2 regions of the Deinococcus peraridilitoris DSM 19664 genome follow, and region 1 is predicted to be linked to the other one. Evidence: riboswitches for the same ligand, from Rfam matches in the RefSeq annotation. Region 1 holds a riboswitch; the other holds the start of a gene.

Region 1 (6,051 bases):
AAGAGGCGCCGAAGCCCAGGCCTTCTTCGAGCATGCGGGCGAGTTTGCTGATCTCGCTGTTGGCGTCGGGGTCGCTGGTGCCGCGCCCCACCACCACCAGCAGCGTCTCGTCGCGCCGCACGACCCGCCCGGAGGTGCCCTCGGCGGCCAGCAGGCGCTCACGGCACAGCTCCAGGATCAGCGGGTGCAGGTCCATCGCGGCGGCGTAGTGAAACTTCACGTCGGGGTACTCGCGCTGCAGGGCGAGCAGCTCGCTGGGCATGTCGTTCTTGGCGTGGCTCGCGGCGAGCAGCACGCCCGGCACCATCACGATTTCCCGGCTGCCGCGCGCGATGTTCTCACGCACCGCCTCGTCGATGGTGGGCGAGGCGAACTCCAGATAGCCGTGCGTGAAGACCTGCTGGCCCGCACGCTGACGCATCAGCGCGGCCAGCGTTTCGAAGTGACGCAGGCCGTCCGGGTCACGGCTGCCGTGACCGGCCAGCACGATGCCGTAGTCAGGCGTCAAGTGGTCAGGCGTCAGGTGGTCAGGCGTCAAAACGTCTCTCCTTCCAGGCCGGTGGGAAACGGCTGCAGGTTGCGGATCAGCATGATGCTGAGGTCCGAGAAGTCGCCGGTGAGCTCCGCGAGCGTGCCCTTCCACTGCGCTTCCTCGCCGGTGAGGTTCTCCCACACCTCGACCGGGTGCTGCGCGGACGTGCCCTGCGCCAGCAGGAAGGCCGCGATGTCCCTCGGCATGAAGTCCCAGGGGCGCGGAATGACGATGGCGTTGCGCCCGTCGGCGAGGGCGTTCGTGAGGTGGGTCCGGAAGGGCGAGAGGTCGCCGCGGCGGTGAAACGTCACGAAGGTGGTCTCGTCGAAGCAGACCCGTCCGCGTGACGCCATGACCTGCGCGCTGGAGATGCCGGGAAAGGTCTCGACCGGGTGCCCACAGGCTTTCTCGACGCGCTCCAGAAACTGAAAACCGCTGAAGTGGATGTCACCCATGAACACCACCGCGCAAGTCTTGCCGCCCTGGTGCAGGGCGGCGACCTGCTGAAGTTTCTCGGTCTGGTCCCGGTAGCCCATCGTGATGACGGTGGCGTCCGGGCGAATCAAGGGCCGCACGAGGTCCACCACGGTGCTGAAGCCCGCGACGACCTCTGCCTCCTGCACGCGGCGGGCCCCGCCGCGCGTGAGGTAGTCGAGGTGGCCGGGACCGGCGCCGATGCAGGAAATCACGTGCCCACCGTCACGTGCCCACCGTCAATCTGGCCTGCGGATCGCGCAGGCACCACAGGCGCAGCGCGACCAGGGCGCTGAACATCAGCACGCCGAGCGGCAACGCGAGCGTGCCCAGGTCAAGGCCCGCGAAATGCCCGAAGGCGAAGGCAGTCGAGAACGCGACCACCAGCCAGCCGATGACGCGCGACGCGCTCTCGGCACGCGGGCCCCGGCTGCGCTGCACCCGCGCCGCCAGCAGGCCGTTCACGCCGTCGGTGATCAGCATGCCGAAGGTGAAGGCGGCGCCCAGCAGCAGCGGGCTGACCTGATTGGCAAGCGACAGCGCCGAGAGTTGCGTGACGGTCTCAAAACCGATGGCGAGCAGCACGCCCATCGCGAGCGGCCCCAGCACGAGCCAGCGGCCCGGCAGGCCGGCCCCCGCCCCGGCGTGGGTATGCGCGGCGGGGCGCAGCAGGCGGTACAGGTTGGCGCCCGCGACCAGCAGGAACAGCCAAGGCGAGAGCCAGTCCAGCTCGACCTCGCCCAGGAGGCGGTCCACCCCGAGCGCGAGGACCGTGACGACCCCACCGTGCCCCAGCGCGAACAGCACCCCGTTCCAGCGGCTCGGCCGCAGGCGCGCGAAGCCGTCGATGATGGCCAGGTGATCGGCGTCGAGGCCGTGACGTAAGCCCAGGGCGAATACCAGGGCGAGAATCGAGAAGTCCATATGGTCCTTTCTGTGCCAGCAACATGGCGCTCGGCCTGCAGGTGCTGGTGTGGCGCTCAATACTGGTGTACTCTCAGTGCTCGATGCCTGCCTGCGCCCCGATGCCCGCCTCGTAGGCGTGCTTGACGGGCTGCATCTCGGTGACGGTGTCGGCGAACTCGATCAGCTCCGGCAGCGCCCGGCGGCCCGTGATGATCACGTGCACTTTGGGGTCGCGCGCTTCCAGGGCCGCCCTCACGTCCTCCCAGGCGACCCAGCCGTAGGCGAGCGCGTAGGTGAACTCGTCGAGGACGACCATGTCCCACTCGCCGGACAGGATTGCTTCCTTCGCGGCGTCCCAGCCCGCCTGACCCAGCGCGGCGCTCTGGTCGAGGTCCTTGCTGCGCCAAGTGAAACCGTCCCCCAGGCCCTGAAAAGGCACCTCGAGTTTTTCCAGGCTGCGGTGTTCACCGAACTTGGCGCGTTCGTGCTTGATGAACTGAAAGAGCTTGACCTTCAGACCGCGCCCGCTGGCGCGCAGCATCAGGCCCAGCGCGGCGGTGGTCTTGCCCTTGCCGTTGCCGGTGTTGACGATCACCAGGCCGCGGCGGCGCGCGCCGGACGGGCCTCCCTCTTTCTTGTGGCGTTCGCGCTGCGCCTCGAGCTCCTGCTGTTTGGCGGCGCGGCGCTCCTCCAGGCTCTTGAATTCCTCGCCTTGCTCGCTCACAGAACAACTCCCTCCTGGCAGCAGGTCGCTCCACCATGAGGGAGCGCGAAGGAACGCGCCTCAAGCTGGCCAGAGACCAGGAAAACACACGCCACAACAAGCCTCACCTCAGAACCGCTCGGGGTGCAGCAGCTTGGCCAGCACGCGCAAGGCGACCGCCAGACGCGGGCCGGGGCGCGACAGGGCGTCGATCTCCTCGGAGGTGGGCTGGTACACCTTGCCGTTCTTCACGGCGGCGATGGTGTTCCAGCCGGGCCGCTTGGCGACGTCCTCGGCTTTGGCGTTGATGATCACGCTGGGGCTGGCGCTCACGACCAGTTCCGGGCTGATCTTGGGGAAATCACCCAGATTGGCGGGAATGACGTTGCGCCCACCGGCCTTGTCGAGCAGGCTGCCGATAAAGCTGTTGGGGCCGGCGGTGTAGCCGCTCGGGTCGACCTCGTAGTACACGCTGACCTTGGGCGCGCCGCGCACCAGGTTCTGCACCTCGTTGAGGTCACGGCGCAGCGAGGTGATCAGGTTGAGCGCCTGCGGTTCGCGGTTCACCAGCTTGCCGATGGTGGAGATCTTTTCGAAGACCTCGTTGTAGGTCTGGGCAGTGCCGCCGTACACCGTCAGTCCGGCCTTTTCGAGCTTCTCGGTCAGGCGCGAGCTGGCGCTTTCGTCGGCGAGGACCAGATCGGGCTTGAGCGCCACGATGGCCTCGATGTTGGGCTGAAAACCGCTGCCGACCTTCGGGATCTTGTCGGTGACTTCACGCGGGTAGTTGCTGAAGCGGTCGATGCCCACCAGGTGGTTGCCGACCCCCAGCGCCACGAGGGTCTCGGTGTGGCTGGGCAGCATCGCCACGATGCGCTTGGGTTCACTGTTCAGGGTGACGCGGCGCCCGAGGTCGTCGGTGACGGTCAGCGGATACTGGGTGGCCAGGGCCGAACCCAGGGACAGGGCGAGCAGGGCGGTCAGGGTACGAATGGACATGAGGACTCCTCAGGGGTGAATGGCGTTAGTCCGGGCGCGAAGGCATGACAAGCCGCCCTGTCTCCCAAAGGGACAGAGCGGGCTGAAAATCAAGAGTTCTGCGAAACCACGGGTGATGCCCCTTTCGTCGAGAGGTGCCCTCAGCGTCGTATAGAGGGCTTCCCTGGCAGGCATTCGGGCTCGCCGATCATAATCGGCACACCGCTGCGCAACAGCGCCGGATTCTCACCGGACTTCCCCATCTTTCAGTTCGGGCTACGCGCCGCGAACACCAGGTGAGGTCATGCTAGAGTCCGGCGCCCGCAGAATCAACTCGCGCCCTCCACGCCTTTGGCCAGGAACGCCGCGAGGCGCTCCACGGCCCCCGCAAGGGCGCCCGGTTCGCGCACCAGCGCGAACCGCACGTACCCCTCGCCTAGCGCGCCGAAGGCCGAACCGGGCGCCAGCACCAGACCGGTCTGCACCGCGAGCTGCTGCGCGAATTCCAGCGAGTCCTGCCCGGCGGCCGGGGGAAGTTCCCACCAGACGTACATGCTGGCGCGGGGCAGCTGCACCTCCCAGCCCTGAGCGCGCATGGCCTGCACCAGGGCGTCGCGGCGCGCCTGGAAGACCGCAGCTCCCGCGCGGGCCACTTCGGGAGGCAGGCTGAGGGCGTGCGCGGCCGCGCGCTGGATACCCAGGTACTGGTGAAAGTCGACGGCGCCCTTCACCCGCGCAAGCGCCGCGAGGGCCTGCGCGTTTCCAGCGGCAAAGCCCACCCGAAAGCCGCCCATGTGAAAGCTCTTGCTGAGAGAGTGCAGTTCCACGGCAATGTCCAGCGCACCTTCCACCTGTAGCACACTGGGCGCGCGGTATTCGCCGAAGGTCATCTCGGCGTAGGGATGGTCGTGCACCAGCAGCAGGCCGTGCTCGCGGCAGAAGCGCGCGGCGTCCTCGAAAAAGGGCAGCGGGGCGGTGGCACTCGTGGGGTTGTTGGGATAGTTCAGCAGCAGCACCTTCGCGCGGCGGCGAACGTCTTCGGGAATGGCCCCGAGGTCCGGCAGAAAGTCACGCTCTTCACGCAGCGCCAGAAAGTGGACATCGAGCGAGGCGAGGCGGGCAGCACCCAGATACGGCGGGTAACCTGGGTCGGGCAGCAGGATGGTATCGCCGGGGTCGGTGACGGCCAGCAGCAGGTGCGCCAGGCCTTCCTGCGCACCGATCAGCGGCAGCACTTCGCGCTCCACGTCGAGGGTGACCCCGAAACGTCCCTGAAAGTACCCCTGGGCGGCACTTCTGAGTTCTCTGGTGTCGCTGTGCATGGGGTAGCGGTGGGTGGCAGTGTCCGGAACGGCGTGACAAAGGGCGTCGAGCACGCTGGCCGGTGGAGGCAGGTCACTGGAGCCGATCGACAGATCGATGATGTCCAGCCCTGCTTCGCGGGCCCGGGCCTTGGCGCGGTCCATGGTGGTGAAGACACTGTGCGGCATCGAGGCCGCCCGCCGGGAAACAAAAGACATACCGGCAGTCTAAAGCGGGTGGCCGTTGCATTGCTGGAGAAAAGCACTCCATCAATAGACCTCCTGCGAAAGTCGTGGGCTAGGGTAGGGGATGGCGCACGAGCGGTACGAACGGACGATGAAGTTGAACCGCGTGCGGTTCAAGCGGCGAACCGGGGTGTACCCCGAAACCTTCGAGGCGATGCGCGACGTGCTTGATCAGCGCGAGCAGGCCAAGACAAAGGCGGGCCGTCCCGCAGCGCTCACCCCGGACGAGCAGTTGCTGCTCACACTGGAATTCTGGCGGGAGTATCGCACTCAAGCTCACCTCGGCGACGACTGGGGCGTGCACGAGACCACCGTGCTGCGCACCGTCGAGCGTGTCGAAGCCGCCTTGCTGGCCAGCGGCCAGTTCTCCTTGCCGCGTCGCTCGGCGCTGACGACCGAGACGGTGTACAGCGCGGTCCTCGTCGACGTGTCCGAAGTGCCGTGCGAGCGACCCAAAAAAACAGCGGACGTGGTACAGCGGCAAGAAGAAGCGGCACACCCAGAAGATGCAGCTGATGATCGAAGCCGTCACGGGGCGGATTCTGTGCGTGGGAACCGGTCGCGGTGCGACCCATGACCTCACGCTGCTGCGCGACTCGGGCGTTCGGGTGCACCAAGAAACCGCTCTGATCACCGACGCCGGGTATCAGGGCATCGCCCACGATCACACGCTCTCGCTGACCCCGCATAAAGCCACAGCGCGCGTCCCGCTCAGCGAAGAGCAGCGGCACGAAAACCGCGTGCTAGCGCACTTCCGCCAGAGGATCGAGCATGTCATCCGACGGCTGAAGATCTTCCGGGTGCTCAAGGAGACGTATCGTCATCGTCGCAGGCGCTTTGCGCTGCGCCTGCACCTGATCGCCGCCCTCGTCAACCTTACCCTTGACGTGCAGTCATGACTTTCGCAGGAG
Region 2 (6,051 bases), 940 kb from region 1:
CTTGCCCTGAGCGGACCTGACTGGGTGGACCTGACTGGGTGGACCTGCCCCGGACCTTCCCTCAGCGTTTGGCGAACACCTGGGTCCAGTAGGTTCGCAGCTCGCTGTTCGGTCGGGCGCCGTAGCTGAGTCCGATCTCCTGAAATTCCCCCATGATGTTCTTGCAGTGTCCTGGGCTTTTCAGCCAGCCGGTCACCACTTCCTGCGGTGTCGTCTGACCTCCCGCGATGTTTTCGGCCACGCCCGTCCAGGCATAACCGGCCGCGCGGGCGCGTTCTCCGGCCGAGCTGCCGTCGATGGGGTTGACGTGTGCGAAGTAGCCGTGCAGCGCCATGGCGTTCGTCTGCGCGCGCGCTGCGGCGTCGAGTTGCGCGTTGCGCGCGAGCGGAGGCTTGCCGGCCGCGCCGAAACGCAGCAGCGTGCAGTCCCAGCCGCGGGCGCGGGCGTCGTTGGTGAGGCGCAGCACCTCGGCGTCGAACGCGACGCTGGCGGAAACGCTGCCCACCACAAAGCGCACTTCCTTGCTGACAGGGCCGGCGCGTCCCTGCAGGTCGACGCGCACCACGTGCGCTCCTTCCCGCAAGGTCACCGTCGCCGTCTGCAGCGGAGCGCCGTTCAGCGTCCAGCGCGGCGAGAAGGGTGCGTAGATGCGGCTGCCCTCGGCGCTGAACGAGACGGCGTTTTCGCCGTGCAGCACCGTGATGCGCGCGCTTTCCGGACCACCGTCGCGCACCTGCACGTTCAGCACGCCGTTCATGGTGCGTCCGCCATCACGGACCTGCACGTTCACCTGGTAGGTGCCGGGCAGGTAAAAGGTATGCAGGGGGGCGACGCCGGTCGCGCGCTGTCCGTCCCCGAAATCCCACTCCACCTGTGCACTGCCCGGGACGCGGGCGTCAAAGGTGACGGCCAGCGGGGCCAGCCCGTCCTGCGCTGAGCGGTACGTCACGCCGTACGTCGCACCCTGCGAATGTCCGACGGTGAGGATCAGCCCGCATGACAGGGCGAGCGTCAGGAGGAGGCGGGTCATGCGGCTTAGTTTAATCGGACCTTAAGCTGCGCGGGCATGAAATTTTACGCGTGTCCGGCTCAGGCACCGCTTCCGGCTCAGGCAGCGCGTCCGGCTCAAGCACTGCGGCGTGCTACAGTGGCCCTGACGGCGTCAGGGAAAGTCCGGTGAAACTCCGGCACTGTCGCGCAACGGTTACGCCCCCTGGGGCAGAAAGTCCGAATGCCTGCCCGTCGCGCCTCGACGGCGTGTTGCCTGACCTCTCGCGGAAAGAGGGACGCCCCATTCCTGGTCTGCGTTCACGCTCCGCCGTTCTGGACGGAGCGTGCTTTTGTCGTGCTTTTGTGATGGGCGTTCGTGGAGATGATTTTGACCGACCCAACCCTGCTCACTTGCCGGTACCCCACGTGAAGGCCGCACCGGCCGCAGCGGCGCGGTCAGGTGAACGCCCGGCCGCGTTCACCTTCAAGCTGCTGGCGCTGTTTGCCGCGCTGGGCCTGACCATTCTGCTGGCAGTCGGTCTTGGCAGCATTCCCATCACGCCGGCCGAGACCCTCACGGCCCTCTGGAAAGGCGTCAGCGGACAGGAACTGGCCGGGAGTGACGTGATCGTCTGGCAGCTGCGCCTGCCCCGCGTGGTGCTGGGGTTGCTGGTGGGTGCCAGCCTCGCGGTGTGCGGTGGCGCTTTTCAGGGCCTGTTTCGCAATCCCTTGGCCGATCCTTACCTGATGGGCGTGGCGAGTGGCGCTTACCTCGGCGTGACGGTCGCCATCGTGCTGGGACTGTCAGGCGCGCTGATGCCGCTGTCGGCGATGGGTGCCGCCCTGCTGAGCGTACTGGTGACGCTGGTGCTGGCCAGACAGGGCAACACGTTTCCCACCACCCGCCTGATTCTCTCGGGCGTGGTGGTGGGCAGCGTGCTGACTGCGGTCAGTACGTACCTGCTGCTCAGCGGTCAGGACCGCATCCGGCAGGTGTTCACCAGCACCCTGGGCAACCTCGCTTACGGCGGCTGGGCGGAAATCCGCACGGTCGCCCTGTACGAATTCTTCGCCCTGGGCGTGCTGCTGCTGCTTTCGCGTGCCCTCAACACCCTCTCGCTGGGCGACGCGACCGCCCGCAGCCTCGGCGTGCCCGTCGAGCGCCTGCGCCTGCTGGCGATCGTGGCGGCCAGCGTCGCCACCGCCGTGGCCGTGAGTTACGCGGGCATCATCGGTTTTGTCGGGCTGATCACCCCGCACGTCGTGCGCCGTCTGTGGGGCAGCGACCACCGGGTGCTGCTGCCCGTCAGCGCCCTGGCCGGAGGCACCCTACTGGTGCTCGCCGACCTGCTCGCCCGCACGCTCACCAGGCCAGCAGAACTGCCCGTCGGTATTGTCACCACCCTGCTGGGCGGCCCGTTCTTTCTGTACCTGCTGCGGAGAACCCGGTGACGGGCGCGCCGACGCTGGAAGCGCGCGAGCTGCACGTGCAGCTCGGCACCACCGCCGTGCTGCGTGGAGCCAGTGTGCGTTTCCGGGCCGGGCAGCTCAGTGTCGTCGTCGGACCGAACGGGGCGGGGAAAAGCACCCTGCTGCGCGCCCTGCTGGGCCTGGAGACGGCGCAACAGGGCGAGGTGCGGCTGATGGACCGTCCGCTGAAGGTCTGGCGCCGCGCCGACAAAGCCCGCACGCTCGCGTATCTGGCGCAGGGTGAAGGATTGCCCGAAGAAGCCTGCGCCCGGGACATCGTGACCCTCGGGCGAGGCGCGGGCGGCTGGCTGTGGGGCCTGCTGCCCTTGCAAGGCGAGAGTGATGCCGACCGCCGCGCCGTCGAGGAGGCCATGCGCAGAACTGACACCCTCAAGTTCGCCGAGCGGCGGGTCTCGGAACTTTCGGGAGGAGAGCGTCAACGTGTCGCCCTGGCGCGGGCACTGGCCAGCGAACCGAAATTCCTGCTGCTCGACGAACCCACCAATCACCTCGACCTGAAGTACCAGCTCGAACTGCTGCGTTATCTGCGCTGCGAGGTGGCAGGGGGCCTCGGCGCCGTGCTGGTGGTTCATGACCTGAACCTCGCCGCCCGCGCCGACCATGTCGTGCTGATGCACGGCGGGGAGGTCCTCGCGCAGGGCGCGCCCCACGAGGTCCTCAGCGCGACCGCCATCGAGCGCGCTTATGGTGTGCGGGTACACATCGAACACGTTCGGAGCCGTATGCTGATCGTTCCCGTCGAATGACGGCGCTTTGTCAATCCTATGCCCGCTAAATACTTCAAAACCAACGGACACCTGCTCGCCTGCGGCGGCTCCAGCTGCCAGCAACGCGGCGCCGACCTGCTGTACCTGGCCCTGCAACGCGCGCTCGACAACCAGAAGCTGCTGTACTACAAGACCGGCGGCAGCGTGCGCCTCACCCGCAGCGGCTGTCTGGGCGCCTGCAGCTATGGGCCCACCCTGGCCTGCTACCGTGAACGCGCCGGGCAGCTGGAGCAGGCCTGGTACGAAGCCGTGGATTTTCCGCTGGCCCTGCGCGTGGCGCAGGCCGTGCACGAGGAAGCGGAGTTACCCCAGGAGCGCCGCTATGGACCTGCCGACAGCTGAGCGGGTCACCGAATCCGCCGAGGGCCAGGCAGGCAGCGCGCCGGGTGCGGTCTGCTCCTGCGGCCCGTGCCGGAGCGTGCATGAGATGCTGACCCCCGCGCGTCAGGCCGAGGGACTGGCGGAGCTGGCCGGGCGGGACCCGGTGTTACGCGCCCTGCTGGCCCAATTCGGAGCGCCGCCCCTGTGGAGCCGTCCACCAGGATTTGCCGCCCTGGTGCTGATCATCCTGGAGCAACAGGTTTCGCTGGCTTCCGCGCGCGCCGCGTTCACCCGACTGCAGGCAAGGGTCGGAGAGGTGACGCCCGAAGTGATTCTGGCGAGTGCGGACAACTTGCGCGGGGCGGGCCTGACCCGGCAGAAGAGCGCGTATCTGCTCGCCCTTGCCGAGGCGGTGGTCAATGGCCGGGTAGACCTGGACGGGCTCGAAAGGCAGGATGACGCGGGCGTGCGCGAGGCGCTGAGCGGCATCAAAGGAGTCGGACCGTGGACGGTGGACGTCTACCTGCTGCTCGCCCTGCTGCGTCCCGACATCCTGCCGGTGGGAGATCTGGCGCTGGTGTCGTCCGTGCGGCGTGTTTACGGACTGGCAGAGCGGCCGACGCGAGCACAGCTGCTCGTCATGGGACAGTCCTGGCGACCGTGGCGTTCTGTGGCGACGCGCCTGCTCTGGCACGCTTACCTGCAAGAGAGGGGCCGGTCATTTCAGGGTTGAGTCGTCCCTTGTCAGGACCCGCTCGGTGGCGTGACAACACCGCCGGGCGGCGACGAACGCCAGACCGCGCCAACGCTCTTATGAGCGGAGGATCGGCGTGGCCGGGGAGATGGGGCGCTCGTCGCGGTGACTGCCCCGCCGGGCGTGGCTGAGAGGCGAGGCCGCTTTGTCCACCCGGACGAGCGTCATCAATCGGTCGGTCAGACCGGGCAGCAGGTCGTACAGCGCCATCAGGCCGAAAATGGGCCGAAACGGCAAGATCACCGGCCGGTAGACTTCCACGGCGTCCAGTACGGCCCGCGCGACCTGGGTCGGTTCCTGCACGGGGATGTTCATGTGGGCGCCCTGCCCGCCTCGGTGTACATTGGCGACCTTGTCGAAAATCGGGGTGCGCACCGTGACCGGCAGCACGGCGCTTACCCTCACACCGGTTTGTTCGACGTGCATCAATTCCTGGCGCAGCGACTGCGTCATGAGCTCCACGAAGGCCTTTGTTCCGGCGTACACGCCCGTGAAGGGAAAGCCGATGCGGCCCTCCACCGAGGAAGTATTGATGATGTGCCCAAAGCCCTGGCGGCGCATGACCGGCACGGCAGCCTGAACGCCATACAGCACGCCCATGATGTTGAGGTCGATCAAGTCACGCATGTGGCGCTCTTCGCTGTGCTCGACCGTGTCGATGAACCAGGCGCCGGCATGGTTGAACATCACGTCCAGCCGTCCGAAGTGCTGCACGGTCTGATCGACGAGGTGCTGCACCTGCGCCCGGTCACGCACGTCAGTGGGCACGGCCAGTGCTTCGGCGCCCAGTGCCCGCACTTCGCCCGCCACCCGTTCCAGGTCCGAGGCGTGACGCGCGGCGAGCACCAGGCGGGCGCCGCGCCGCGCGCCTTCCAGCGCCACGGCCCGGCCGATGCCGCTCGACGCGCCCGTGATCACCATGACCTTCCCGGTGAGGGCTTGTCGTAAACGCGTCTTTCGCAGGGTGTGGGCCACCAGCAACGCGACGGGCAGCACGGTCCATCCAAGCGCCCGGAAGTGTCGTGGTGCCCGAAAGTGCAGGCCGCAGTGCGCCTCGCTCATTTCTGCAGGCTAGGCATCACGGTTCGGGAGTATTGAAGAGCGGCGTGAAGACCGATTGAGGTCCCGTTTTTGCGGCGCGCGAGGGTGCGCGGTCAACTGGCCCGGAGGAGCACGAAGGCCGCGCCAAGCAGTGTCGTGAGGGCCAGGGTGGTCAGGGTGCCGAGCCTGAAGCGCAAGAGCGCAATCGCCGCGATGACGGTCAGGACCAGTGAGGCCACGCTGAGGGTGCTCCACTCCGGCGTGTACAGCCGCAGGGGCCCGGCACGCACTTCGCCCACCCGCGCGAACAGGGTATTCAGCGCGAACCACACGCTCAGGTTGAGAATCACCCCCACCACCGCGGCCGTGATGGCCGTCAGCGCTCCGGAGAGGGCCTTGTTGCCGCGCAGCTGCTCGATGTAGGGAGCGCCCAGGAAGATCCACAGGAAGCACGGCGCGAAGGTGGCCCAGGTAACCACGACCGACGCGAGTACACCGGCGGCGAGCGGGCTGAGCGCTCCCGGATCACGAAAGGCGCCCAGAAAGCCCACGTACTGCACCACCTGAATGAGCGGACCAGGCGTGGTTTCGGCCAGGCCCAGGCCGTTGAGCATCTCGCCGGGCCGGAGCCAGCCGTAGCCCTGCACAGCCTGCTGCGCGACGTAGGCCAGCACGGCGTAGGCGCCC

Evidence for each region. Region 1 has a riboswitch for cobalamin ahead of DEIPE_RS11230 (ABC transporter substrate-binding protein). Riboswitches for the same ligand answer to the same signal wherever they lie in the genome.
Region 2: another riboswitch for cobalamin. It lies ahead of DEIPE_RS06460 (FecCD family ABC transporter permease); the one in region 1 lies ahead of DEIPE_RS11230 (ABC transporter substrate-binding protein).

Annotation. Positions count from the first base shown of each region.
Region 1 covers NC_019793.1:2,290,711-2,296,761, reverse strand. The annotation lists gene DEIPE_RS11250 (precorrin-8X methylmutase) at 1-538, opposite strand, end outside; gene DEIPE_RS11245 (cobalt-precorrin-7 (C(5))-methyltransferase) at 535-1,221, opposite strand; gene DEIPE_RS11240 (HoxN/HupN/NixA family nickel/cobalt transporter) at 1,232-1,930, opposite strand; gene cobO (cob(I)yrinic acid a,c-diamide adenosyltransferase) at 2,004-2,636, opposite strand; gene DEIPE_RS11230 (ABC transporter substrate-binding protein) at 2,745-3,614, opposite strand; cobalamin riboswitch at 3,763-3,905, opposite strand; gene DEIPE_RS11225 (aminotransferase class I/II-fold pyridoxal phosphate-dependent enzyme) at 3,923-5,113, opposite strand; gene DEIPE_RS24985 (transposase family protein) at 5,205-5,717, shown strand; partial or broken gene DEIPE_RS24980 (transposase family protein) at 5,644-6,039, shown strand.
Region 2 covers NC_019793.1:1,346,984-1,353,034, reverse strand. The annotation lists gene DEIPE_RS06470 (hypothetical protein) at 1-10, shown strand, start outside; gene DEIPE_RS06465 (CAP domain-containing protein) at 62-1,030, opposite strand; adenosylcobalamin-variant (AdoCbl-variant) riboswitch at 1,155-1,245, shown strand; gene DEIPE_RS06460 (FecCD family ABC transporter permease) at 1,357-2,442, shown strand; gene DEIPE_RS06455 (ABC transporter ATP-binding protein) at 2,439-3,227, shown strand; gene DEIPE_RS06450 ((2Fe-2S) ferredoxin domain-containing protein) at 3,246-3,590, shown strand; gene DEIPE_RS06445 (DNA-3-methyladenine glycosylase family protein) at 3,571-4,302, shown strand; gene DEIPE_RS06440 (SDR family NAD(P)-dependent oxidoreductase) at 4,381-5,385, opposite strand; gene chrA (chromate efflux transporter) at 5,478-6,051, opposite strand, start outside.